Regions from separate parts of the Micromonospora sp. NPDC048930 genome, predicted to be linked through region 2. Evidence: riboswitches for the same ligand, from Rfam matches in the RefSeq annotation. Region 2 holds a riboswitch; each other region holds the start of a gene.
What was found. A riboswitch is a leader RNA that binds a small molecule or an ion and turns the genes downstream of it on or off. The one in region 2 is predicted to bind cyclic di-AMP.
Positions count from the first base shown of each region.

Region 1 (5,858 bases), on a different contig from region 2:
CCGGACCGGGGCCGGGTCCCGATCAGGTGTGGCTGAACGCACGAAATCCGTATCACGTAAATCTTGACGTGCCTTGTGCTGCGTGTGACGGTGGTCGCGAGGCCGCCTTCGCCGCCGGCCGGGCCGACCAGGTCGTTTCGCGCGAGGACGAAGGAAGGCAAGCCATTGACGCCGACCACTCCCGAACAGGCGCTCGCGGAGCTCTACGCCGGCAATCGCCGGTTCGTCACCGGTGCTCCCCGCCATCCCAATCAGGACGCCGGACACCGGGCCGCCGTCGCCGACGGCCAGCACCCCTTCGCGGTGATCGTCGGCTGCTCCGACTCCCGGCTCGCCGCCGAGATCATCTTCGACCGGGGCCTCGGTGACCTCTTCGTGGTACGGACCGCCGGCCACACCGTCGGCCCCGAGGTGCTCGGCAGCGTCGAGTACGCGGTCACCGTGCTCGGCACCCCGCTGGTCGTGGTGCTGGGCCACGACTCCTGCGGCGCGGTGCAGGCCGCCCGCGAGTCGGTGCGCACCGGCACCTCCCCGGCCGGGCATCTCGGCGCGCTGGTGGACGCGGTCGCGCCCAGCCTGCTGCGGGCCGCGCGGGAGGGCGTCGAGGACGTCGACGGGATCGTCGACATCCACATCGCGCAGACCGTGGAGGCCCTGCTGGCCCGTTCCGCCGTGGTCGCCGAGCGGGTGTCCGCCGGGCGGTGCGGGGTGGTCGGCATGTCGTACCGGCTCAGCGCGGGCGAGGTGCGGACGGTGGCCGAGGTGCCGGCTCGCACGCCGGCCACGGCGCTGCCCGTCGAGGCCACGGACCAGGCGCCCGCCGCCCTGGCCGGCTGACCCACGCCCGAACGACGAGGGGCCGTCCCGCGAACGCGGGACGGCCCCTGTCGGCGTACGTCGGCTACAGCAGCGACATGTGCACGTGGTCGGTGTGGTTGGAGGGTCCGCTGTACGACTTCCAGCCGGTCGCCGGGAACCAGATCTGCCGGTTCCAGATCACGTAGTAGATGCCCAGCCGGTCGGCGTTGCGGATGAGGAAGGCGGCGACGTTGTTGCCGTACATCCGCATGTCGTTGTTGTGCCAGGGGGAGAAGCCGCTCTTCTGCAGCGACCAGTCGCAGGCGCGGCCCTTCGGATGCTCCCACGGCCCGCCCGGCCGGTAGCAGCCCGCGAAGCGGTTGAAGCCGGCCCGCCTGACCTCCTTGTAGGCGTGCAGCGTGCGCGGAGTGACGCAGCCCGAGGTGGTCGGGTCGTTCTCGCTGCACGACTCGGGCTTCCAGTCACCGTCGGCCGTCCGGCCGGGACCGATCCGGGCGACCGGCGAGGTGGCCGAGACCAGGCCGCCGGTGAAACCCATCCCGCCGACCAGCTTCAGCGCCTTCTCCGTCTCGGCCTTCTCGCGGGCCATCACGTTGGTCTGCTTCTGCTGCTCCCGGACCTCGGCGTCGAGGGCGAGCTTGGCCCGCTCGGCGCGGGTCTTCGCCGCGTTGACCGCGGCGAGTTTCTGCGCGTTGACCATGTTCAGCTCGTCCAGCACGGCGACCCGGCGGACGAACGAGTCGGGCGATCTGCTCTCCAACAGCACGGTCATCACGCCCAGCCGGCCGGTCCGGTAGGACTGCGCCGCGATCGCGGTGACCTGCGGGCTCAGCGCGTCGAGTTCCTGCTGCGCCGCCCGGACCTCCAGGGCCAGTTGGAGCTGGCGCTTCTTCGACTTCTCCAGCTTGGTCTTGGCCTGGAGAAAGTTGCGGTTCGCGTTGGCGATGGCCTCGCTGATCAGCGGCGGATCGTCGTCCTCCGCGTGCCCCGAGGGGGTGGGGGTGTTCGGCGCGGCCAGCGCCGGGGCGGGCCCGGCGAAGACGGCGCATGCGGCGAACACGGCCACCACGGGTGTCAACCAGCGGCGCAGGGGTGCCGTCAACAGTGTTCCCTTCCGTCGACCGCCGACCGGGTTAGCTGCCGGGTTCGGGACGGAAGCGGCCCCTACCGCTCGCGCGGATTCACCCCAGATACCTGGTTCCCCGGCTCGCCCGTGGGCGATTGGGCGGTGGCACCGCTGGCGCCGCTGCGCGCCTTCGGCGGTAACCGGCAGCGAGGTTACCTGAGAGTCCGGGCGGGGATCTACGTCCGGAAGCCGACCAGAAGCCCTATTTCGTCGTGGCCCTGCGTGACCAGCATCGCGTTTGAACCCGGTGGTCACGCTGCGGAGTGTCACCATGCGGCCTCCGTGGTCCTCTCCGGCCCGCGCCGCCCGCCGAGTGCCGCCAGGGCATCGTCCCGCCCGACCGACGGGCGTGGCGTGGTCGGCTCCGGCGGCGCGCCGGCCGGCGCGGCGGCACCGCCCCGGCCGGCGGTGGTCACCACCGCGGCCAGCCCGGTGGTCAGCGGTACGGCGGCGATCAGCCCCAGCGTGGCCACCGCGCTGCGGACGATCTCCTGGGCCATGAACTCGCTGGTGAGGATCTGGCTGACCGGCCGCGAGTCGGCCACCAGCAGGAGCAGCAGCGGCAGCGACGCCCCCGCGTACGCCAGCACGATCGTGTTGACCGTGGAGGCGATGTGCGCCCGGCCCACCCGGGTGGCCGCCCGGTAGAGCTGCACCCGCGACAGGCCGGGGTTCGCCTGCGCCAGCTCGGTCACCGTGGCCGCCTGGGTGACCGTGACGTCGTCCAGGACGCCCAGCGAGCCGATGATGATGCCGGCCAGCAGCAGCCCGTGCAGGTCGACGTCCCGCTGGAACATGGACAGCGTGGTGGCGTCCTCGCTGCCGAAGCCGGTGAGGTGGGTGGCCGCGGTGGCCAGCGTGCCGAGCACCCCGGTGAGGACCAGGCTGCCCAGGGTGCCGAGGACCGCCACCGAGGTCTGCGCGGTGATCCCGTGGGTGAGGTAGAGCACCACGAACATGATCAGCGCGGCGCCGACGATCGCCACCAGCAGCGGTGGCTGGCCGGCGCCGATCCCGGGGAGCACGAAGCCGAGCAGGATCGCGAAGCTCGCGACCAGGCCGCCCAGCGCGGCCAGCCCGCGCCAGCGGCCGAACGCCACGATGGCGACGGCGAACAGCGCGGCCAGCCAGACCAGCGGCGTGCCGCGCTGGTGCTCGGCGATGTTGTAGCTCTTCGTCGCCGGGTCGGCCGGGTCCACCAGCTCGACCAGGATGACCTTGTCGCCGACCTCGACCCGGGGCGCGCCCGGTCCGGACGGGACCGGCGCCTCGACCTGGCGTCCGGCGTCCGGCCCCTGCTCGGCGGCGACCGTGACCGTGCCGCACGGACCCGCCGACCCGCCCGGACCCCCCTCCGGGGTCTCCGGGGTCACCGGGCAGGGCTCGGTCACCACCCGGGTCACCGTGCCGTGGTAGCGCGGCAGTTCCGGGCCGCCGGCCGGCTCCGGGGTGTCGCGGGGCCAGAGCACCAGCGCGGCGATCACCGTGAGCGCGAAGAGCGGCAGCACCGTCGCCATGAGCAGCCGTCGTACGCCCGGCGGGGCGGGCGGAACGGAACGGGTGTGGTCGGCGCCCATGGCGAGTCTCCCAACGATTCACAGCGGGATACGTGTCACCCGGTCGTCCGGTTCACCGGCCGGGGTGCCCGCGGGATGTCGCAGGCCTGGTCGTCGTCGGGAATGGTAGCCACCCGGCCTCGGGGCGCGGCCGACCCGGGCCGGGCCCGGCGGTTCCGGCCGGCCCGGCCGGCGGCACCGGTTACCGTGGTGGCCGTGGCGACGGAGGCGGCGGTGACCGGACGGTGGGTCCGGCTCCTGCTGCTGCTCTGCACCCTGGTCGGGCTGACCGCGATGCACACCCTCGGCCACGGCGGGCACGCCCCGGCCGACCAGGACACGGGGCACGGCATCGCCCACCACCCGGCCCCCGTCGAGCCGGCCACCCCTGCGGGCCTCGCCGCGATGGCGGATCTGCCGGCCATCGCCGGGATGGCCGTTCATCCGGGGCTCGCCGGCATGGCTCCGGACTGCGCGGGTGACGGCTGCGCGGTGCGCGCCCTCCCGCTCGGGCACCTCGGCGGCGACCCGTCCGGCTGGAGCGTCTGCCTGGCGGTGCTCGGCGCGTTCGCCGTCGCGCTGCTGGCCGCCGTGCTGCTGCGGGCCCGCTCACACACGGCCGGCCCGACCGTCGACGGGCCGTTCCGCGTCGCCTCCGGGTCGCGCGCCCCGCCCACCCGGCCGTACGGGCTACGCCTCGCCGCGGCGTCGGTGCTGCGCAGATAGGAGCGCCCGACGCGGGTGGACCGGACACCGGTGACCCGCGTCCCCGCCCGCTGCGTACGTTCCGACACCGAAAGGCTTTCACCGTGTTCACTCGTACCCTCGCGCGTCGGGCCGCCCTGGCCGGCGCGACCGTCACCGCCGCCCTCGTCCTGGCCGCCTGCGGCGGCGACCACTCGACGGCCGACGCCGACCACGACATGCCGGGCGCCGGCGGCACCGGCACGCCCACCGCCGGGGCCTCGGCCTCGTTCGACGACGCGGACGTGATGTTCGCCCAGATGATGATCCCGCACCACCAGCAGGCCGTGGAGATGGCCGAGCTGGCCGAGACCCGGGCCGCCGATCCGGAGGTCAAGAAGCTGGCCGGGCAGATCAAGGGCGCCCAGGCGCCGGAGATCGCCGCCATGACCGGCTGGCTGACCGCCTGGGGGCGGCCGGTGCCCTCGGCGAGCGCCGGTCACGGCATGCCGGGGATGGATCACGGCATGCCCGGGATGATGTCCGACGCGGACATGACGAAGCTCGCGGCGGCGTCCGGCACGGACTTCGACAGGCAGTTCCTGACCATGATGATCGCCCACCACGAGGGCGCGATCACCATGGCGAAGGACGAGCTGGCCCAGGGCGCCAACCCGGAGGCCAAGGCGCTCGCCCAGCAGATCGTCACCGCCCAGCAGGGTGAGATCGACACCATGAAGAAGCTGCTCGACCGGCTCTGATTCGCGGGGTCGTGCTCGATCCGGGAAGTAGTGGTGTCGGGCCCACTCCGATGCCACTACTTCCCGGATGCGGCGCGATCCCGCCCGGCCGCGCCCCTCCCCGCGGTCAGGTGAGGTCGGCGCGGCGGTGGCGGTACTCCTCCTCGTCGATCTCGCCGCGGGCGTACCGCTCGTCGAGGATGCGCCGGGCCGAGGAGGGGGCGTTGCCGGTGCGGTCGCGCGCGGTGAGCCGGAACAGCAGCCAGACCAGCGCGACCAGCACCGCCAGCCCCACCAGGGACCAGATCCACATCCAGCCCATCATCGGGCCGTTCCACATCATCTGGCCGCCCTCCCGTCCGTACCCGAGGGTCGGCCGGTCCGGCGCGAGGGTGGCGCCGGCCCCGGTCGCCACCTCGACCGTACGCCGGGAGCGACCCGTGCGGGTCGGGTCGGGCGACCTGACCTACGGGCCGGAAGTCCTGGTCAGCCCCGCTTCATCAGCCGGCCGACGGCGGCCATCATCTCGGTCGCCATCTCGTCGGCGCGTCCCTCGGCGGCGCCCTCGTGCATGCAGTGCCGGGCGTGCCCGTCGAGCAGGCCGAGGCCGACCTTGTCCAAGGCGGCCTGGATGGCGGAGATCTGGGTCAGCACGTCGATGCAGTAGCGGTCGTCCTCGACCATCTTCTCGATGCCGCGGACCTGGCCCTCAATACGGCGGAGCCGCGCGAGCAGCTGGTCCTTGCTGGCGGTGTAGCCCCGGGTCGGGGTCGTCGGTGCGGTCATGAAATCAAGGATAGCGTACCCCTCCGGGGTATGGTACTGTCCTGTCATCGGCCGATACCCCCTCCGGGTATTGGTGACGACAAGAGTGGCAGCCGTCTCTCTTCCTGCTACCCCTGGGGGGTATAGGATGGGGCGGCGGAAGGGAGC
Region 1 covers NZ_JBICUB010000002.1:442,890-448,747, reverse strand. Annotated here, with positions in the region: gene ACGFI9_RS07505 (carbonic anhydrase) at 166-837, shown strand; gene ACGFI9_RS07500 (coiled-coil domain-containing protein) at 902-1,921, opposite strand; cyclic di-AMP (ydaO/yuaA leader) riboswitch at 1,927-2,057, opposite strand; gene ACGFI9_RS07495 (YibE/F family protein) at 2,212-3,522, opposite strand; gene ACGFI9_RS07490 (hypothetical protein) at 3,718-4,227, shown strand; gene ACGFI9_RS07485 (DUF305 domain-containing protein) at 4,311-4,946, shown strand; gene ACGFI9_RS07480 (SHOCT domain-containing protein) at 5,053-5,340, opposite strand; gene ACGFI9_RS07475 (metal-sensitive transcriptional regulator) at 5,412-5,711, opposite strand.
Region 1: it holds a riboswitch for cyclic di-AMP, as region 2 does, so the genes downstream of both, ACGFI9_RS07500 (coiled-coil domain-containing protein) here and ACGFI9_RS22735 (NlpC/P60 family protein) in region 2, are expected to answer to the same signal.

Region 2 (5,858 bases):
TCGTGCCCCAGTACGGCGAGCAGCTGGAGCTTCTCGTAGCCCTCGCTGCGCGGAGGCGCGGTGAGCACGAGCAGCGCCTGGGACTGGTCCTCGGTGAACAGCGCCTGGCAGTCGAGTTCGATCGCGCCGAGCTCGGGATGGACGAGCGTCTTGTGGTCCGCGAAGCGCTGGGCCACCTCGTGCCGTTCCCACAGCTCAGCGAACTCCGGGCTGGCCTTCTGCAGGGCCCGGACGATCTCGCCGGCCCGCGACTGCGGGCCCATCGACCCGTACGCGGCGCGCAGGTTGGCGACCTGGGCGCGGCTCTGCCGGTCGCGGTCCTCCTCCGGGTAGCGCAGCCGCTCGGCGGGATCGGTGAACCACCGGTAGATCTCGCTGCGGGCCAGGCCGGTGTAGCCGGACCGATCGCCGAACAGGGCCTCGGCCAGCCGGTTCTGCACGAGGGTCTCGCCGAGGTTGGACAGGATGAGCGCCGGGGTGTCCTCCAGCCGGTCCAGCACGCGCAGCAGCGCGGGGGCGACGTGCGTCGCCACGGACACCGAGGTCGGGGCGTTCTGCCCCGCCACCCGGAACAGGTAGTCGCGTTCACCGCCGGTCAGCCGCAGCGCCCGGGCGAGGGAGGCGAGCATCTGCGGGCTCGGCTGCGGGCCGCGCTGCTGTTCGAGCCGGGTGTAGTAGTCGGTCGACATGGCGGCGAGGGCGGCCACCTCCTCCCGGCGCAGGCCCGGAGCGCGCCGGCGGGCGCCGGCGGGCAGCCCGACGTCCCCGGGCTGCAGCGTCTCGCGGCGGCGGCGCAGGAAGTCGGCCAGTGCTGCACGGTCCATGAGCCCAGTATCCGGCGGCGGCGGGGACGAACCAGGGATTACCGATCCCCCGATGACCGGTCTCTTAATCCGCCCGGCAGGATCGGCCAGGCTCGGGGCATGAACATTTCCGGGAACACCATCTTCATCCCCGGCTCCACGAGCGGGATCGGTCTCGCCCTCGCGCTGGAGCTGCAGGCCAAGGGCAACACGGTGATCGTCGGCGGCCGGCGCACCGACCTGCTCGACGAGATCGCCGCGGAGCACCCCGGCATCGACACCGTTCAGATCGACACGGCGGACCCGGCGAGCATCGAGTCCGCGGCGAAGCAGGTGCTGGCGCGGCACCCGGAGCTGAACGTTCTGGTCACGATGGCCGGCATCATGCGCGTCGAGGACTGGCACCAGCCCGAGTCGTTCCTCGCCTCGGCCGAGTCGATCGTGACGACCAACGTGCTCGGCCCGATCCGGCTGATCGCCGCGTTCATCGCGCACCTGCGGTCGCGGCCGGACGCGACGATCATGACCGTCTCCTCGGGCCTGGCGTTCGCGCCGCTCAAGGTCACCCCGAGCTACAACGCGTCGAAGGCCGCGATCCACATGCTCAGCGAATCGATCCGGCTGCAGCTCGCCGACACCAGCGTGAAGGTCGTGGAGCTGGAACCGCCGGCCGTCCGTACGTCGCTGCTGCCCGGCCAGGAGACCAGCGAGTTCGCGATGCCGCTCGACGAGTTCGTGGCCGAGGTCGTCGCGCTGCTCGAGTCGCAGCCGGACGCGAAGGAGATCCAGGTCGAGCGGGTGAAGTTCCTCCGGTACGGCGAGGCGCGCGGCGACTACGACCAGGTCGTCGCGACGCTCAACGCGGCCGACCCGCACGGAAAGTAGGCCCGGACGCCCGTCCGTCTCCCGAGCCCACGGGCATCTGGTGCCACCACGATCTGTGAGGGCCGGTCGCGAGCGACCGGCCCTCCGCGTTTCCGCGATGGCGTGCCCGGACGAGCGTGGCCGTCGAAGCGCCACCGGCTGGTCATACCGGCTTCGGCAGGAGATCATCGATGACTCCACGAGCGGCATTTAGCGTGTATTGCGCCCCGAACCGGGGTAAACCATGCGGGAGGACACCTTGAGACTGACCCTTCACCGCCGCGTCCTGCTCGGTGCGGCGCTCGCCGTCACGCTGGCAGCGCTGCCGCTGGCCACACCGGCCGGCGCGGCCGAGCCCGCGGGATCGGAAGCGCCGCCCGTGGCGCTGCGCGTGGCCACCTACAACATCCATGCCGGGGCCGGCGAGGACAACGTCTTCGACCTGGCCCGGACCGCGGAGGCGATCCGGGCGCTGAACGCCGACGTGGTCGGCCTTCAGGAGGTCGACGTCCACTGGGGAACCCGCAGCAACTTCGTGGACGAGGCCCAGGAGTTGGCCGACCGGCTGGGTATGCAGGCGTTCTTCGCGCCGATCTACGACATGGATCCGCTGACCGCCGGTGCGCCCCGCCGTCAGTACGGGGTCGCGGTCCTCAGCCGCTACCCGATTCTCGATGCCGAGAACCACGAGATCACCCGGCTCTCGACCCAGGTGCCCGACCCGGTACCCGCTCCGGCGCCGGGCTTCGCCGAGGTGACGATCAACGTGCGGGGTGCGCACGTGCACGTGTACTCCACGCACCTCGACTACCGGGCGGACCCGACCGTGCGGCGCATGCAGGTCGCGGACACGCTGGACATCCTGGCCGCCGACTCCGGGCCGAAGGTGCTGGTCGGCGACCTCAACGCGGAGCCCGGGGCGCCCGAGTTGGCCGCCCTGTGGCAGGACCTGCGTGACACCGCCCCGACCGGCGGCAAGACGTACCCGGCGATCAATCCGGTGAAGCGGATCGACGTCATCGGCACCTCGCCGGACATCAGCGTGGTGGGCACGAACACCATTGCGACCTCGGCGTCGGACCACCGGCCGGTGGTCAGCGACCTCCTGCTGCACCAGCGCGGCAACTGATCACGGCCGCCAGGGGGTGCTCCGGTCATGGGACCGGAGCACACCTCGGCCTGCTGCGACCCCGGGAAAACCGCTGAGCCTCACCCGGGGATCGCCGGGAGGAAACAGGACGCAGGTTGCCGCCCCAAATTAGGGCCGATTAAGAATTCGATTAGCGAAGACTTATGGTACGCATAATCCCGGCACCCAATGTGCCCGCCTGACCGCGCAGAGAATTGGCGTCACCGGCTCGTTGATTTCCTCGGGCTGCCCTCACTAATGTTGATCAGCGTCCGTTCCGGATGTCGGTCTCCACCTGGAGTTCCCCGGGACGGTCACCGCCGAGTCGCTGGACGTCACTGGCGTCGCCAGGCGAGCCGGGGAACCACCGTAGTTTCGGGGTGAATCCGCATCAGCGGTAGGGCGCCTTCCACGCCCGAACCCGTCAGCTAACCCGGTAGGCGGTCGAGGTCGGTGCAGCGTGACGTGCGTCGGCCCCGAGTGGAAGGAGCCGAGCCCGTTGCCACCCGTGCGCACCCGGCCCGCCGGATCGCGGCTGTTCACCAGAATCCTCGCCGTCGCGGCGGCGGCCATGGTGGCCGTCGGACCGGCGGCCCCCGCCCACGCCGCGCCGTCGGCCGCCGATGTGCAGAAACAGATCGACGCGGCGTGGCAAAAGCTCGAACCCGTTATCGAGCAGTACAACAAGGTCCGGACAGACCTGACCGCGAACCAGCGTAGATCGGCCGAACTGAGCCGGAGGATCGAACCGCTCGGCAGGTCGGTGGAGGTCAGCAGGAACCGGGTCCAGGAGATTCTGGCGGGTTACTACAAGCAATCGAGGTCACTTTCCACATTCAATGCCCTACTGACCCCCGGCACGCCGCCGACCGCGTTCGGGGATCAGCTCGCACTCGTGAATCAGGTGGCGAATTCGGAGCAGCGACAGATCACCCGGCTGTCCGCCGAGCAGGCGACCTACGACGCCGACAAGGAGAAGATTGACGCGCTGATCGCCATACAGCAGCGCCAGCAGGCCCAGCTGGCGGCGCGCAAGAAGGCCATCGACGCCGAGATCAAGCGGCTCAACGCGCTACACCGGCAGATCGCTGCCGCGGACGCGGCCAAGGCGGCCGCGGAGGCCGCGGCGGCCAGAGCCGCAGCCGCCGCGCAGTCAGCCGCCACCACGAGCAGCACCTCCCCCATCACGGGGACCAGTCCGCTGTTCATCGGTGGGAAGTGCCCCGCCGTCCCCATCACCGGCAGCGGCGGCGTCGCGGCCAAGACCGCGTGCAAACAGATCGGCAAGCCGTACGTATGGGCGGCAAACGGCCCGGACTCGTTCGACTGCTCCGGCCTGACCCAGTACGCGTGGGCTGCGGCCGGAGTGCAGCTGGACCATTACACAGGTTCTCAATGGACCGCGGGCGTGGCGGTGAGCAAGGCGAACCTTCGCACGGGTGACCTCGTCTTCTTCTACTCGGATCACCACCACATGGGTATCTACGTCGGCAACGGACTGCTCGTCCACGCCCCGCACACCGGGGACGTGGTCCGCATGGCCCAGCTGTCGACCATGCCCTACAGCGGCGCCCGCCGCCCCGGCTGACCGTCCGGGGTCACTTGAACAGGCCGCTGTGCAGGATGTTGATCACACCGGGTCCGAGCACGACGATGAACAACGACGGGAAGAGGCAGAACACCAGCGGGAAGAGAATCTTCACCGGCACCTTCTGGGCCAACTCCTCGGCCCGCTGCCGCCGCCGTACGCGCATTTCCTTGGCCTGCTCGCGCAACACCTTGGCGACCGGAATGCCGAGTTCGGTGGCTTGGACCATGAGCGCGCAGAAGGTCTTCAGCTCGACGACCGTCGTCCGTTGGGCCAGCCGCCGCAGGGCGTCCACCCGGCTCATCCCGAGTTGGATCTCCTGGAGGGTGCGGGCGAACTCGCTGGCCATCGGTCCCCGGCCGTAATGCGTCACCTGGGCCAGCGCCGCGTCGAAGCCGAGTCCCGCCTCCACGCTGACGGTGAGCGTGTCGAGGATGTCCGGCAGCGACCGCCGGACCGCCTCCTGCCGCCGATAGCCGAGATCGTAGATGACCAGGTCGGGAAGGTTGGCCCCGAGCGCGGCACCGAGCACGCCACCCACGATCACCGCGGGCAGCCCACCGAGGAGGCTGCCCAGCAGGCCCCCGCAGACCGCGAGCCCGATCAGCCCCAGCCCCTTGACCTCGTAGACCCGGTCGATCGTCCAGTACGCCGGGTTGCCGGCGAAGTCGAGCCATCTCCGCAGCCGCTCGACACCGCTCGCCGGAGTCAGCGCCCGACCGATCCGGACCATCCGGGCGCCCAGCGGCGTGACCACCCGTTCGCCGAACGCCTCATCGGCCGGTCCCGCCTGCCCGGCGGCGTAGACCTGGTCGATGGCGCTCAGGCCCTTGGCCACGCCGGCCCGGTCGAAGCTCGCCGAGGCGACCGTGACCACGATGAGCGTGACTCCGGTGAAGATCGCCGCGCCTGCCCCGACGAGGATGACCATGCCGCTCATCGAAGTCCTTTCGAGGAAACCCCGTCCTTTAGGGCAGGGAGGAATCGAACCCCTGCGGAGCAGGGCAAGAAAAGTCGGTTCGTCGTCAGGGCGGGCCGGCGTGCACCTTTAACGACCCGCGTCGGATCACACATTGATGCACTAGTATGTGAGCGGTGCGGGCCATCCACGTGAAGCGGGCGTTCAAGTACCGCTTCTATCCGACCGACGCGCAGGTAGCGGAGTTGTCGCGCACGTTCGGGTGCGTGCGGAAGGTCTACAACCTGGCGTTGGCGGCCCGCACGCAGGCGTGGACGCTGCGGCAGGAGCGGGTCACCTACAACGCCACGTCGGCGATGCTGACGGCGTGGAAGAAGACCGAGGAGTTGGCGTACCTCAACGACGTTTCCTCGGTCCCGCTGCAGCAGACGCTGCGGCACCTTCAAACAGCGTTCACGAACTTCTTCGCCAAGCGGGCCCGGTACCCGCGGTTCAAGTCGCGGAAGAAGTCGCGGAGGTCGGCGGAGTACACCACCAGCGGATTCCGCTTCCGGG
Region 2 covers NZ_JBICUB010000008.1:262,455-268,312, forward strand. Annotated here, with positions in the region: gene ACGFI9_RS22720 (helix-turn-helix transcriptional regulator) at 1-824, opposite strand, end outside; gene ACGFI9_RS22725 (SDR family oxidoreductase) at 924-1,688, shown strand; gene ACGFI9_RS22730 (endonuclease/exonuclease/phosphatase family protein) at 1,927-2,796, shown strand; cyclic di-AMP (ydaO/yuaA leader) riboswitch at 3,105-3,254, shown strand; gene ACGFI9_RS22735 (NlpC/P60 family protein) at 3,305-4,384, shown strand; gene ACGFI9_RS22740 (type II secretion system F family protein) at 4,395-5,324, opposite strand; gene ACGFI9_RS22745 (RNA-guided endonuclease InsQ/TnpB family protein) at 5,480-5,858, shown strand, end outside.

Region 3 (5,858 bases), on a different contig from region 2:
GCCGACTCGGGAAGGGAGTCTGCAAATGCGTCTCCCACAGCTCAGCAACAGCCGGGAATCGCTCGCCTGTCATAGGAACTCCCGAACTCTCCGCGCCCCGGGTGCGCTCTGGCGGTCAGTTCATCGGGGGCACGTAGCGGTCACGGCCAGCGCAAGAAGCGGTAGCAACGATCGAGGCCCCAGCCAGGAAACCTGTCCTGAGCTGGGGCCTCACGCTGGAGCGGGTGACGGGAATCGAACCCGCACTGTCAGCTTGGGAAGCTGATGTTCTGCCATTGAACTACACCCGCAGGCGGCACCACTGTACCTGAGGCCACCACCTCCGTGCACCCAGGTACCCCCGTGGCGGCTTCCGCGCCGCCGCGCAACCGCCGCGCAACGATCTTGAAACGACCCCGGCGCATCCGAGCAGCAGAAAGTTTCACGACGGCAACATATGGTCGTTCTCAAATCCGTCGATCGGATGTAACGTCTCCCCCACGTTCTCCGACCCGGCGTGACATACCCCCGTTTCACGCCGGCAGAAAGAGGTGGGCCCATGGGACTCAGTCCCAACCTGCTGACCCGGCGTGCCGCCGGTGTCGCGACGACGACCTTCGCGCTGATGCTCAGCACCGCCGCCGTGGGTGTCGTCCCCGCTGCCTCGGCCTTCTCGGCCGCCCCCGCCGGCTCGTGTGCCGAGCCCGCTGACGTCCACTCGGACGCCCGGGTCGCCAAGGGCGGCAGCACCAAGCTGGACCCGAACAACCTGACTGCCAAGCAGGTGTCCGAGCGCGAGGCCGACCTCGCCGCCGCCCTGCGTGAGCGGGCCGCCTTCCGGGGCGGCGCCCAGGCCGCAGCCCCGCTGGCCACCGTCACCGTCCCGGTCGTCGTGCACGTCATCCAGCGGGACAGCACCCGCGCCGGCGGAAACATCCCGGACTCGCTGATCACCTCGCAGATCACCGTGCTGAACCAGGCGTACAGCGGTGCCACCGGCGGCGCCCCGACCGCCTTCAGCTTCCAGCTGGCGAAGATCAACCGCGTGACGAACCCCGCCTGGTACCCGATCGTGCAGGGCTCCTCGGCCGAGCGGCAGATGAAGACCTCGCTGCGGGAGGGCGGCAAGAACACGCTGAACGTGTACCTGGGCGAGCTGAGCGACAACCTGCTCGGCTGGGCCACCTTCCCGAAGCGCAAGCTCGACAGCATGGACGGCGTGGTCGTGCTCAACGAGTCGCTGCCGGGCGGCACCGCCACCAACTACAACGAGGGCGACACCGGCACCCACGAGATCGGCCACTGGCTGAACCTCTACCACACCTTCCAGGGTGGTTGCGCCGGCTCCGGCGACAGCGTCGACGACACCCCGGCCGAGGCTTCCCCGGCGTACCAGTGCCCGACCGGTCGGGACACCTGCAGCGCCGCGGGCCTGGACCCGATCACCAACTTCATGGACTACACCTACGACTCGTGCATGCACCAGTTCACCGCTGGTCAGGCGAGCCGGATGATCACCGCGTGGAACGCCTACCGCGCGGCCTGAGCACCCAGCACCGAACCGCCGGTGCCGGCCCTGTCCTCGGACGGGGCCGGCACCGGCGTTTTCGTGGGCTCAGGCGGCCGGACGGCGGGTGTCGAAGCCGTGCCGGCCGCGCCGGCCCTCGACCGGGCCGACCGTACGTCGGGGCGGGGCGGTGGCCCGCGGGTCGAGCCAGACCTGCACCTGCGGCCGGCCGGCGCCCGGCTGGGCCGCCTGGTCGCGGCGGGTCAGCATCGCCACGTCGATGGTGAACTCGAACAGCCGCCAGTCGATCTGCGGGGCGGCCCGGCCGAGCTCGGCCACCCGGGCCAGGGTCGCCGGGTCGGTCACCGGACGGGCCCGGCCCGCCAGGTATGCCTCGTCGTCGCTCTCCTCCGGCGGGAACGAGTGCAGCGCGTAGCGGCCGTCCCGTTCGAGGTCGCGGCGCTTGGGCGAGTCGATGACGAAGCAGTAGAGCCCGTCGTCGGTGATGACCGGGGAGACCGGGTGGACCCGGGGGCCACCGTCGGCGCGGACCGTGGCGAGGTAGCCGAAACCCGGCCCGTACTGCTGCATGAGAAGGCGGATCTCGTCGGCGAGTCGGGGCTCGTCGGCGGCGAATTCGGACCAGGATGCCATGCGGACATTCTATCGAACAGGTGTACGAAGATGTAGTCCGACACGCAGGTCACCCGTACCGGTCGCTATGGTGTTCCGATGCTGCTCTCCGACCGCGACCTGGTCTCCGAGATCAAGGCGGGCACGCTCGCGCTGGAGCCCTTCGAGCCCACGCTGGTGCAACCGTCCAGCATCGACGTACGCCTGGACCGGCTCTTCCGCGTCTTCAACAACCACCTCTACACCCACATCGACCCGGCCATCCAGCAGGACGACCTGACGTCGATGGTGGAGGTTCCCGAGGGCGAGCCGTTCGTGCTGCACCCGGGGGAGTTCGTGCTCGCCTCGACCCTCGAGGTGATCTCGCTGGGCGACCAGCTCGCCGGCAGGCTGGAGGGCAAGTCGAGCCTGGGCCGGCTCGGGCTGCTCACCCACTCGACGGCGGGCTTCATCGACCCCGGCTTCTCCGGGCACGTCACGCTGGAACTCTCCAACGTGGCGAACCTGCCGATCACCCTCTGGCCGGGCATGAAGATCGGGCAGCTCTGCATCTTCCGGCTCTCCTCGCCGGCCGAGCACCCGTACGGGTCGGAGGTCTACGGCTCGCGCTACCAGGGACAGCGCGGCCCCACCCCGAGCCGGTCCTGGCAGAACTGGCGGGTCTGGCCGACCCGCTGAACGAGGACGCAGAGGGCTCCCGCGACGCGGGAGCCCTCTGCCGACCGTCAGCCCGGACGGCCGTAACTGTTGATCTGGCCGTCGTCGACGCGCTTCATCGTGATCGGCTTGCCGGACTGGGAGGCGTGCACCACCCAGCCGCCACCGACGTACAACGCGACGTGGTGCAGGTCGCTGTAGTAGAAGACCAGGTCGCCGACCTGCAGCTCGCTGCGGCTCACCCGCCGGGTGACGTCGTGCTGCTGCCGGGCGTTGTGCGGCAGTGACACGCCGGCCTTGGCCCAGGCGGCCATGGTCAGGCCGGAGCAGTCGTAGTGGTCCGGGCCGGCGGCACCCCAGACGTAGATCTTGCCGATCTGGGCGCAGGCGAACTTGGCCGCGACCCCGCCGGGACCGCCCGGGTAGCCGGCCGGGCAGGGCGCGGGACGCAGCGGCCCACCGCCGCCGTTGCCGTACACCTTGAGCCGCAGCTTCTGGAGCCGGGCGATCTCGGCGTCGATCTGCTTCTTCTGCGCCGCGAGCTGGGCCTCGGTACGGGCCAGCTTGGCGATCATCTCGTCCAGCGGCTTCTTCTTCGCGGCCAGTTGGTCGCGCAGGTCGGCCACGGTCTGCACCTGCTGCTGCTGGCGGTGCGCGAAGCGGTCGAGCAGTTCGAGGCTGTCGACCACCTCGCCCGGCGAGCGGCTGCCCAGCAGCGCGTTCACCGTGGAGATGCTGTTCCCCTTGTACGCGTCGGCGGCGAGGCCGCCGACCTGCCCGAGGGCCTCGTCGACCTTCGCCTGCAGCGGGGCGATCTGCTTGGCCAGCGCCGCGGCCTGCTTGCGCTTCGCGGCGAGGTCCTCGCGGGTTGCGTTGACCTGTTCGATGATCGGTTCGAGCTTGTTCCAGTCCCGGTCGATCTGGGCTTCGATCTCGGCGACGGACGGATCGGCGTGCGCCGCCGTGGCGCCGCCGGTCAGGATGACGGCGGTGCCGACCAGGGCGGCGAGGGCGGTGGTGAAGCGGGACCAGCGTGAACGCGGCGCAGCCGTCAGCCGGTCGAGCGACCGGACCGACGGTGGCCGCGGGGCATGGTGTGCCACCGGGCTCCGTACTCCTTCTTCCCGACCGCCTACCGGGTTAGCTGACGGGTTCGGGCGGGAAGGGAGCCGCCCTACCGCAGAGGCTGCGGATTCACCCCAGGCACCTGGGTCCCCGGCTCGCCCGGAGGCGACTCGGCGGTGTCCGACCGTCACCACCCGGGCTGGGCGGTGAACTGGCGGTCGACGACAGACCAGAGTAGAGATCGCCGTTATCAATCCGCAACCCGAGACGCCGTGACACTCCGTACGCAAATTCGCGATCGCGGGCCCGGTGAAGATTTCCTTCAGCAGGTATTACAGGGCAGAAAGGTATTGACCACGGGCCGGGCGTGGAGTGAGGGTGGGAGCGCAGTGACCCCCATCCCTGTCTGGAGGTTTGATGCACCTCTCACCCCCGCCGTCGGGCAGACGGATACTGCTGGCCGCCGCCGTCGCGGCAGCCACCGCCCTCGGCGCCACCGGCCCGGTGGCCGCCGAACCATCCACCACCGACACCGCCGACCGGCAGCAGCAGTACGCCGCCGCGGCCGACCAGTACGGCGTGCCGCAGAGCGTCCTGCTGGGCGTCTCGTACCTGGAGTCCCGCTGGGACACCCACCCGGGCCAGCCCAGCACCAGCGGCGGCTACGGGCCGATGCACCTGACCGATGCCGAGCAGGTCGCCTCGACCCCGTCCAGCTCGCACGTGGACGAGAACGAGGACCCGCGCGGCGACGACTCCCGCCCGCTCACGCTCGACCCGGCCGTCGCCGCCGCGCCCTCCGGCGACGTGCTGCCCCAGGCGTCCCTGCAGACCGTCGACGCCGCCGCCGCGCTCACCGGCATCCCGGTGGAGACGCTGCGCACCGACGCCGCCGCGAACATCCGGGGCGGCGCGGCGCTGCTCGCGTCGTACCAGAAGGACCTGGGTGGTCCGGTCGGCGCGGACAGCGACCCGGCGGCCTGGTACGGGGCGGTGGCCCGATACTCCGGCGCGGACACCGAGGACGCGGCGGCGGCCTTCGCCGACGAGGTCTACGACCAGATCGGCCAGGGCGCCGCCCGGACCACCGACGACGGCCAGCGGGTGACCCTCGCGGCCACCGCGGTGACGCCGGACGAGTCCGGGCTGCACAAGCTGGGCCTGCGCCGCGCCGAGCGGCCGGACGGGCTGGAGTGCCCGGTCCGCCTGGCCTGCGAGTGGATCCCCGCGCCGTACGGGAAGTACGGCCCGGGCGCCGGCGACTACGGCAACTACGACCTCGCCAACCGGCCGGCCCAGCAGAAGATCGAGTACATCATCATCCACGACACCGAGGGCTACTTCGGCCCGAGCGTGAAGCTGGTGCAGACCGTGACCTACCTGGGCTGGCACTACACGCTGCGCTCGGTGGACGGCTACGTCGCCCAGCACATCAAGGCCAAGGACGTCGGCTGGCACGCCGGCAACTGGTACGTCAACGCCAAGTCCATCGGCATCGAGCACGAGGGCTTCGCCGGCCACGGCACCTGGTACACCGAGGCGATGTACCGGGCCTCCGCCAAGCTGGTCCGGCACCTGGCGCTGCGGTTCCAGATCCCGCTGGACCGGCAGCACATCCTGGGCCACGACAATGTCCCCGGCACCACCGCCGGAAACGTGGCCGGGATGCACTGGGACCCGGGCCCGTACTGGGACTGGTCGCACTACTTCGACCTGATGAAGGCGCCGTTCCAGGGCACCGCCACGCCGCACACCGGCCTGGTCACCATCGACCCGGACTACGCCACCAACCAGCCGGCGTTCTACGGCTGCAACCAGCAGCCGCCGGGCGTTCCGAAGCCGACCCCGCCGGCAGCCCCGTGCCCGCTGCGCGGTTCCTCCTCGGTCATCCTGCGCACCGCGCCGAGCGTGGACGCGCCGCTGGTGAACGACCTCGGGCTGCGCCCGAACGGCACGCCGGACACCATGTACATCTCCGACCACGGCGCCCGCGCGTCCGCCGGTCAGACGTACGCCC
Region 3 covers NZ_JBICUB010000007.1:320,812-326,669, reverse strand. Annotated here, with positions in the region: tRNA gene ACGFI9_RS20655 (tRNA-Gly) at 217-290, opposite strand; gene ACGFI9_RS20650 (zinc metalloprotease) at 539-1,525, shown strand; gene ACGFI9_RS20645 (pyridoxamine 5'-phosphate oxidase family protein) at 1,595-2,140, opposite strand; gene dcd (dCTP deaminase) at 2,219-2,797, shown strand; gene ACGFI9_RS20635 (NlpC/P60 family protein) at 2,845-3,879, opposite strand; cyclic di-AMP (ydaO/yuaA leader) riboswitch at 3,892-4,027, opposite strand; gene ACGFI9_RS20630 (N-acetylmuramoyl-L-alanine amidase) at 4,259-5,858, shown strand, end outside.
Region 3: it holds a riboswitch for cyclic di-AMP, as region 2 does, so the genes downstream of both, ACGFI9_RS20635 (NlpC/P60 family protein) here and ACGFI9_RS22735 (NlpC/P60 family protein) in region 2, are expected to answer to the same signal.

Region 4 (5,858 bases), on a different contig from region 2:
GTCCAGGCTGGCCACGCTGCGGGCCAGCACCACCGGCTGGCGCAACGGCAGGTTCAGCACGTTGCCGGCCAGCCGGACCCGGCTGGTCGCCGCGGCCACGAACGACATCAGCGTCCAGGTGTCCAGGAAGCCCGGCTGGTACGGGTGGTCCTGGAAGGTGACCAGGTCGAGGCCGGCCTGCTCGCAGAGCTTGGCCAGGGCCACCACCTGCTCGGGCTGCCCGGCGCTTGGCGTGACGAAGCCGCCGAAGAGCAGCTCGTGTCCGTGGTCGGTCATGTCCGTCCCGTCACCTCGTCCGATCTTGCGCGACCTCCGCCACGGTAGCCCCCGCCGGCGCCGGCCCGCGCGACGGTTCCGGAACCTGCACGGATTGTTCACAGTCGATGCGCGCGGGCGTAGGGTCCGGTCACCGGCCTCAGTGTTCCTCCGGAAGGAGCGACCCGTGACCCGCCACCATCACCGCCCTCTCCCGCTGATCCTGCTCCTCGTCGCGGTCACCGCCCTGGCCGCGCCCGTGCCGGCCGCCGCCGCCGTCCTGCCGTACCAGGACCCGTCGCTGCCCGTCGCCACCCGCGTCGCCGACCTGCTGTCCCGGATGACCCTGGACGAGAAGATCGGCCAGATGACCCAGGCCGAGCGCGGCTCGGTCACCGCCGCCGACCTCACCACCTACCGGCTCGGCTCGATCCTCTCCGGCGGCGGCTCCGCGCCGTCGCCGAACACCGCCACGTCCTGGGCCGACATGTACGACGGCTTCCAGCGGGCCGCCCTCGCCACCCCGCTCGGCATCCCGATGATCTACGGGGTGGACGCCGTGCACGGGCACAACAACGTGTACGGCGCGACGATCTTCCCGCACAACATCGGCCTCGGCGCCACCCGCGACCCCGCCCTGGTGCAGCAGATCGGCCAGGCCGTCGCCGAGGAGATCACCGGCACCGGCCTCGACTGGGACTTCGCGCCCTGCCTCTGCGTCGCCCGCAACGACCGGTGGGGGCGTACCTACGAGTCGTTCGGTGAGACCCCCGACCTGCCGTCCAGCCTGTCCACCCTGGTCACCGGCCTGCAGGGCAACACCCTCGGCGGACCCACCTCGGTGCTCGCCACCGCCAAGCACTACGTCGGCGACGGCGGCACCACCGGCGGCGACGACCAGGGCGACACCCAGCTCAGCGAGGCGGACCTGCGGGCCATCCACCTGCCGCCGTTCCAGGCCGCCGTGCAGCGCGGGGTGGGCGCGGTGATGATCTCCTACAGCAGCTGGAACGGGGTGAAGCTGCACGGCCACCAGTACCTGATCACCACCGTCCTCAAGGGAGAGCTCGGCTTCTCCGGCTTCGTGGTCTCCGACTGGAACGGCATCGACCAGATCGACGGCAACGCCGGCTTCACCGCCGCCGAGGTGAGCACCGCGATCAACGCCGGCATCGACATGGTGATGGTCCCCACCGCCTGGAAGAGCTTCATCAGCACCCTGCGCGCCGAGGTGCAGAACGGGCACGTGTCGATGAGCCGGATCGACGACGCCAACCGGCGTATCCTCACCAAGAAGTTCGAACTCGGGCTCTTCGAGCGCCCGTACACCGACCGGAGCTGGACCGCGACGGTGGGCAGCGCCGCGCACCGGACCCTCGCCCGGCAGGCCGTCCGACAGTCGCAGGTGCTGCTGAAGAACGCCGGCGGCGTGCTGCCGCTGGCGCGGGACAACAACAAGATCTTCGTGGCCGGCAAGAACGCCGACAACATCGGCAACCAGAGCGGCGGGTGGACCATCTCCTGGCAGGGATCCTCGGGGAACATCACCCCCGGCACCACGATCCTGCAGGGCATCCGCGCCGCCGTCGGCCCGACCACCACGGTCACCTACAACCAGCGCGGCACCGGCATCGACGGCACGTACCGGGCCGCGATCGCCGTGGTCGGCGAGACACCGTACGCGGAGGGCCAGGGCGACCGCACCGGCAGCATGAGCCTGGACCGCGAGGACCTGCGGACGATCTCGACGCTGCGCAACGCCGGGGTGCCGGTGATCGTGGTGCTGGTCTCCGGCCGGCCGATGGACATCTCCGCCGAGCTGCCCAAGTGGTCCGCGCTACTGGCCTCCTGGCTGCCCGGCACCGAGGGCGCCGGCGTGGCCGACGTCCTCTTCGGCGGGTACGCGCCCACCGGCAAACTGCCGATGACCTGGATGAACTCGGTCAGCCAGCAGCCCATCAACGCCGGCGACGGGCAGGTCCCGCTCTTCCCGCAGGGCTACGGCCTGACGTACTGAAGGGACGGCGACGGGGGGGCCGGCGTGGACGGTCACTGTGGGTGATGAGCCCGCTGATAGACCACGTCCGGCCCCCGCGCAACCCGGACGGCGACGCCGTCGCCCGGCCGGGTGAAGAACTTCACAAGAAGTGGGCGTTCGTCGCAAACCGTTCCTAACGTCGTAGCCGTTCGCGATCGCGGACACCACGGGCCGGTAACGCCTAATTCCGCCACCGGCCCGGCGGTACCTGACCTCAGGCGGGAGCGGGGGACCCACGTTCCTCGGTGCTCGACACCTCGGGGTGAAGCCGCCATGCGCGGCCGGGCTCCTCGGCCCGAACCCGACAGCTCACCTCGTCGGCGTGGAGGAAACCCACCATGGCAAGTGAACACGTCGCTCGTCACCGACGGACCACGCCGCGTCGCCTCGCCGTCGGGGCGCTCGTCGTCGGCGCCGCCACCGGCGCCGCCGCCATCCTCGGGCCGGCCGCACCGGCCAGCGCCTCCAGCGTCAACTGGGACGCCATCGCCCAGTGCGAGTCCGGCGGCAACTGGCACATCAACACCGGCAACGGCTACTACGGCGGGCTCCAGTTCTCCCGGAGCACCTGGAACGGCTACGGCGGCCAGCAGTACGCCGCCCGTGCCGACCTGGCCAGCCGCGGCGAGCAGATCGCCATCGCGGAGAAGGTCCTCGACGGGCAGGGCATCGGGGCCTGGCCGGTCTGCGGCAAGAAGGCCGGCTCGGCCAAGCACTACTCGTCCAGGCCGGACGGCGGGTCGAAGCGGGCGCACAAGAAGGCCACCAAGGACCGGTCGTACCGGGGTGACCGGCCGGTGACCCGCAAGCACCGCGCCACCACCCCGAGCAGCGGCGGCACCTACGCGGTCAAGCCGGGGGACACCCTGTCCGAGATCGCCGACGCGCACAACCTCGCCGGCGGCTGGCAGGCGCTGTACGAGCGCAACAAGCGCGTGGTCGGCGACGACCCGGGTCTGATCTTCCCGGGCCAGCGGCTGCGCCTGCGCTGACCCGGCACCGGACCGGACCACCAGCAGCCGGTCCACCGCACGACGAACGCCCGGCCGACGCTCCCGGCCGGGCGTTCGTCGCACCCGGGACGGCCGGTTTAGCGCGGTCGCACCCGGGCAAGCGAGGGCATGCCGGTCGCTGTCGACGATCCGCCGCTGCCGACGACCCTCCAGCTGGAGGTCACCTCCGCCTGCAACCTGCGCTGCCTGATGTGCCTGGTCCGGTACCGGCCGCCGGTCAACAAGCTGGCCGGGGCGATGCGCCCCGAGCTGTTCCACCGGGTGGTGGACGACCTGCCCGGGCTGCGCGGCCTCACCCTCCAGGGGCTCGGCGAGCCGCTGCTGTCGCCGTACCTGATGGAGATGATCGCGACGGCGGTGGCGCGGGACATCACCGTCGGGTTCAACACCAACGCCACCCTGCTGACCCGGCGGCGGGCCGCGGAGCTGGTGGCCAGCGGGGTGGGCTGGATGCACGTCTCGCTGGACGGCGCCCGGGCCGAGGCGTACCAGCGGGTGCGCGACGGCGCCGACTTCGACACCGTGGTGGCGAACCTGACCGGCCTGGTCGCGGCGAAGCGGGCGGCGGGCAGCGACACCCCGTGGATCCGGGTGGTCTTCGTCGCCATGCGGGACACCGTCGACGAGCTGCCCGCGCTGGTCCGGCTGCTGGGCCGGATCGGCGTCGACGAGCTGCACGTGCAGAACCTGTCGCACAGCTTCTCCGACGCCGACCCCGCCGGCCGGTACGCCGAGATCCGCGCGTTCACCGCCGACCAGGCGCTCTGGACCGGGGTGGACGCCGACCGGGCCGCCGAGGCGTTCCAGCGGGCGGCGGCCGAGGCCGACCGGCTCGGCGTACGCCTGCGGCTGCCCCGCACCGCCACGCCGCCCGCCGCCCCCGGCGACCGGCCGGGGTGCTCCTGGCCGTGGGAGGCGGCCTACATCACCAGCACCGGCGTGGTGCAGCCCTGCTGCATGGTGATGGGCGACGACCGGGTGCGGCTCGGCACGGTCGCGGAACGGTCCTTCCCGGAGATCTGGTACGGCGCGGAGTACCGCGCGTTCCGGCGGCGACTCGCCGGCGACACGCCGCCCGAGGTGTGTCAGGGCTGCTCGCTGTACCGGCGGACGTTCTGACGCGGTGCGCGCACCGCCGCCGTCGGGGGCAATTGCTATCGTCACGGTGCTCCGGAAAGACGTGAAGAAAGCGCGGCTATGACCAACGACCCGTTCTCCGCGGCCGCGAGCCTCGACGAGCTGCTCACCCAGACCCAGCAGGCGCTGTCGTCCATGCGGGCCCGCGCCGCCGAGGACACCGACGGTGATTCCGGGCGACTGCTGCGTGCCGAGGGCGTGGCGGCCGACGGCCGGGTCCGAGCCGTGGCGGTCCAGGGCGGACGGATCGAGTCGGTGACCGTCGACCCGGCCCTCACCTCGGCCGGTTGGGACGGCGTCTGCGGGCAGGTCGTCGAGGCGGTCAACGCCGCCCTGGCCGAGCTCGACGTGCAGGTCAGCGCCTCGGCCCGGGACGACGTCGACGCCCTCGCCGCGCGGCTCGGGGGGCTGCAGGAGCAGTCGATGCGGCAGATGGAGATGTTCAGCCAGGCGATGGAGGGCGTGGTCGCCCGGCTCAACCGGGCCGGGGACACCGCGGCCCGGGCCGACCGGCCCGCCTGAGCCCTGACCCGGCGAAGCGGCCGGTCGTCGGGAGGACGACGACCGGCCGCTCGCGTTGCTGATCGGATCAGCTCAGGGTGACCGCGGTGTCGTCGACGACGAACGAGGTCTGTAGGGAGCTGTCCTCCACGCCGCTGAAGGAGATGGAGGCGGTGGTGCCGGCCAGCGACGAGATGTCGAAGGACTTCTGCACGTAGCCGGTGTTCTTGTTGAGGTTGGAGTAGGTGGCCAGGGTGGTGCTGCCCGCCTTGACGGTCAGCTTGTCGTACGCGGTGGTCGTCGTCGACTCCGCGGTGTCGATGTGCAGCCAGAAGGTCAGCGTCGCCCGGCAACCCGACGGGATCGTCACCGACTGGGACAGGGTGTCGGTGTGGGTGGTGCCGTAGCCGTCCAGCCACGCCTTCCACGAGCCGCTGTGGGCCGCCTGGCCGGTGTCGGTGGTGATGACGCCGGAGGAGGCGCTCCAGCTCACGTTGCCCGACTCGAAGCCGGGGTTGGCCAGCTTCTGGCCGGAGCAGGAGCCGGTGGGCGGCGGGGTGGTGCTGCCGGAGCAGGTCGGGTCACCGGTCTGGGCCGGCACGCTGACCGCGTCCCAGGCGGCCTTGACGGTGTTGAACTCGGTGCAGCCGGTGCTGCCGTAGAGGTTCTTCGCCGCCTGCAGGGTCCAGGTGCGGTACTTCAGGTACGACGACGACGTGGTCTTCAGCAGCATCGCGTTGTACATGATCTTGATGGCCTTCTGGATGCCCAGGCCGGTCACCGTGCTGCCGTTGCAGGTCGGGCTGGTCGGCTGGCCGTTGGTCGGGTTGCTGCCCATGGCCAGCAGGTAGAACCAGTGGTTGCCCGGGCCGGCCGCGGCGTGCACCTCGGTGCTCGGGATGCTGCTGGAGTAG
Region 4 covers NZ_JBICUB010000003.1:350,261-356,118, reverse strand. Annotated here, with positions in the region: gene ACGFI9_RS10480 (LLM class flavin-dependent oxidoreductase) at 1-276, opposite strand, end outside; gene ACGFI9_RS10475 (glycoside hydrolase family 3 protein) at 443-2,272, shown strand; cyclic di-AMP (ydaO/yuaA leader) riboswitch at 2,462-2,626, shown strand; gene ACGFI9_RS10470 (transglycosylase family protein) at 2,632-3,285, shown strand; gene ACGFI9_RS10465 (radical SAM/SPASM domain-containing protein) at 3,415-4,425, shown strand; gene ACGFI9_RS10460 (YbaB/EbfC family DNA-binding protein) at 4,504-4,965, shown strand; gene ACGFI9_RS10455 (M4 family metallopeptidase) at 5,033-5,858, opposite strand, start outside.
Region 4: it holds a riboswitch for cyclic di-AMP, as region 2 does, so the genes downstream of both, ACGFI9_RS10470 (transglycosylase family protein) here and ACGFI9_RS22735 (NlpC/P60 family protein) in region 2, are expected to answer to the same signal.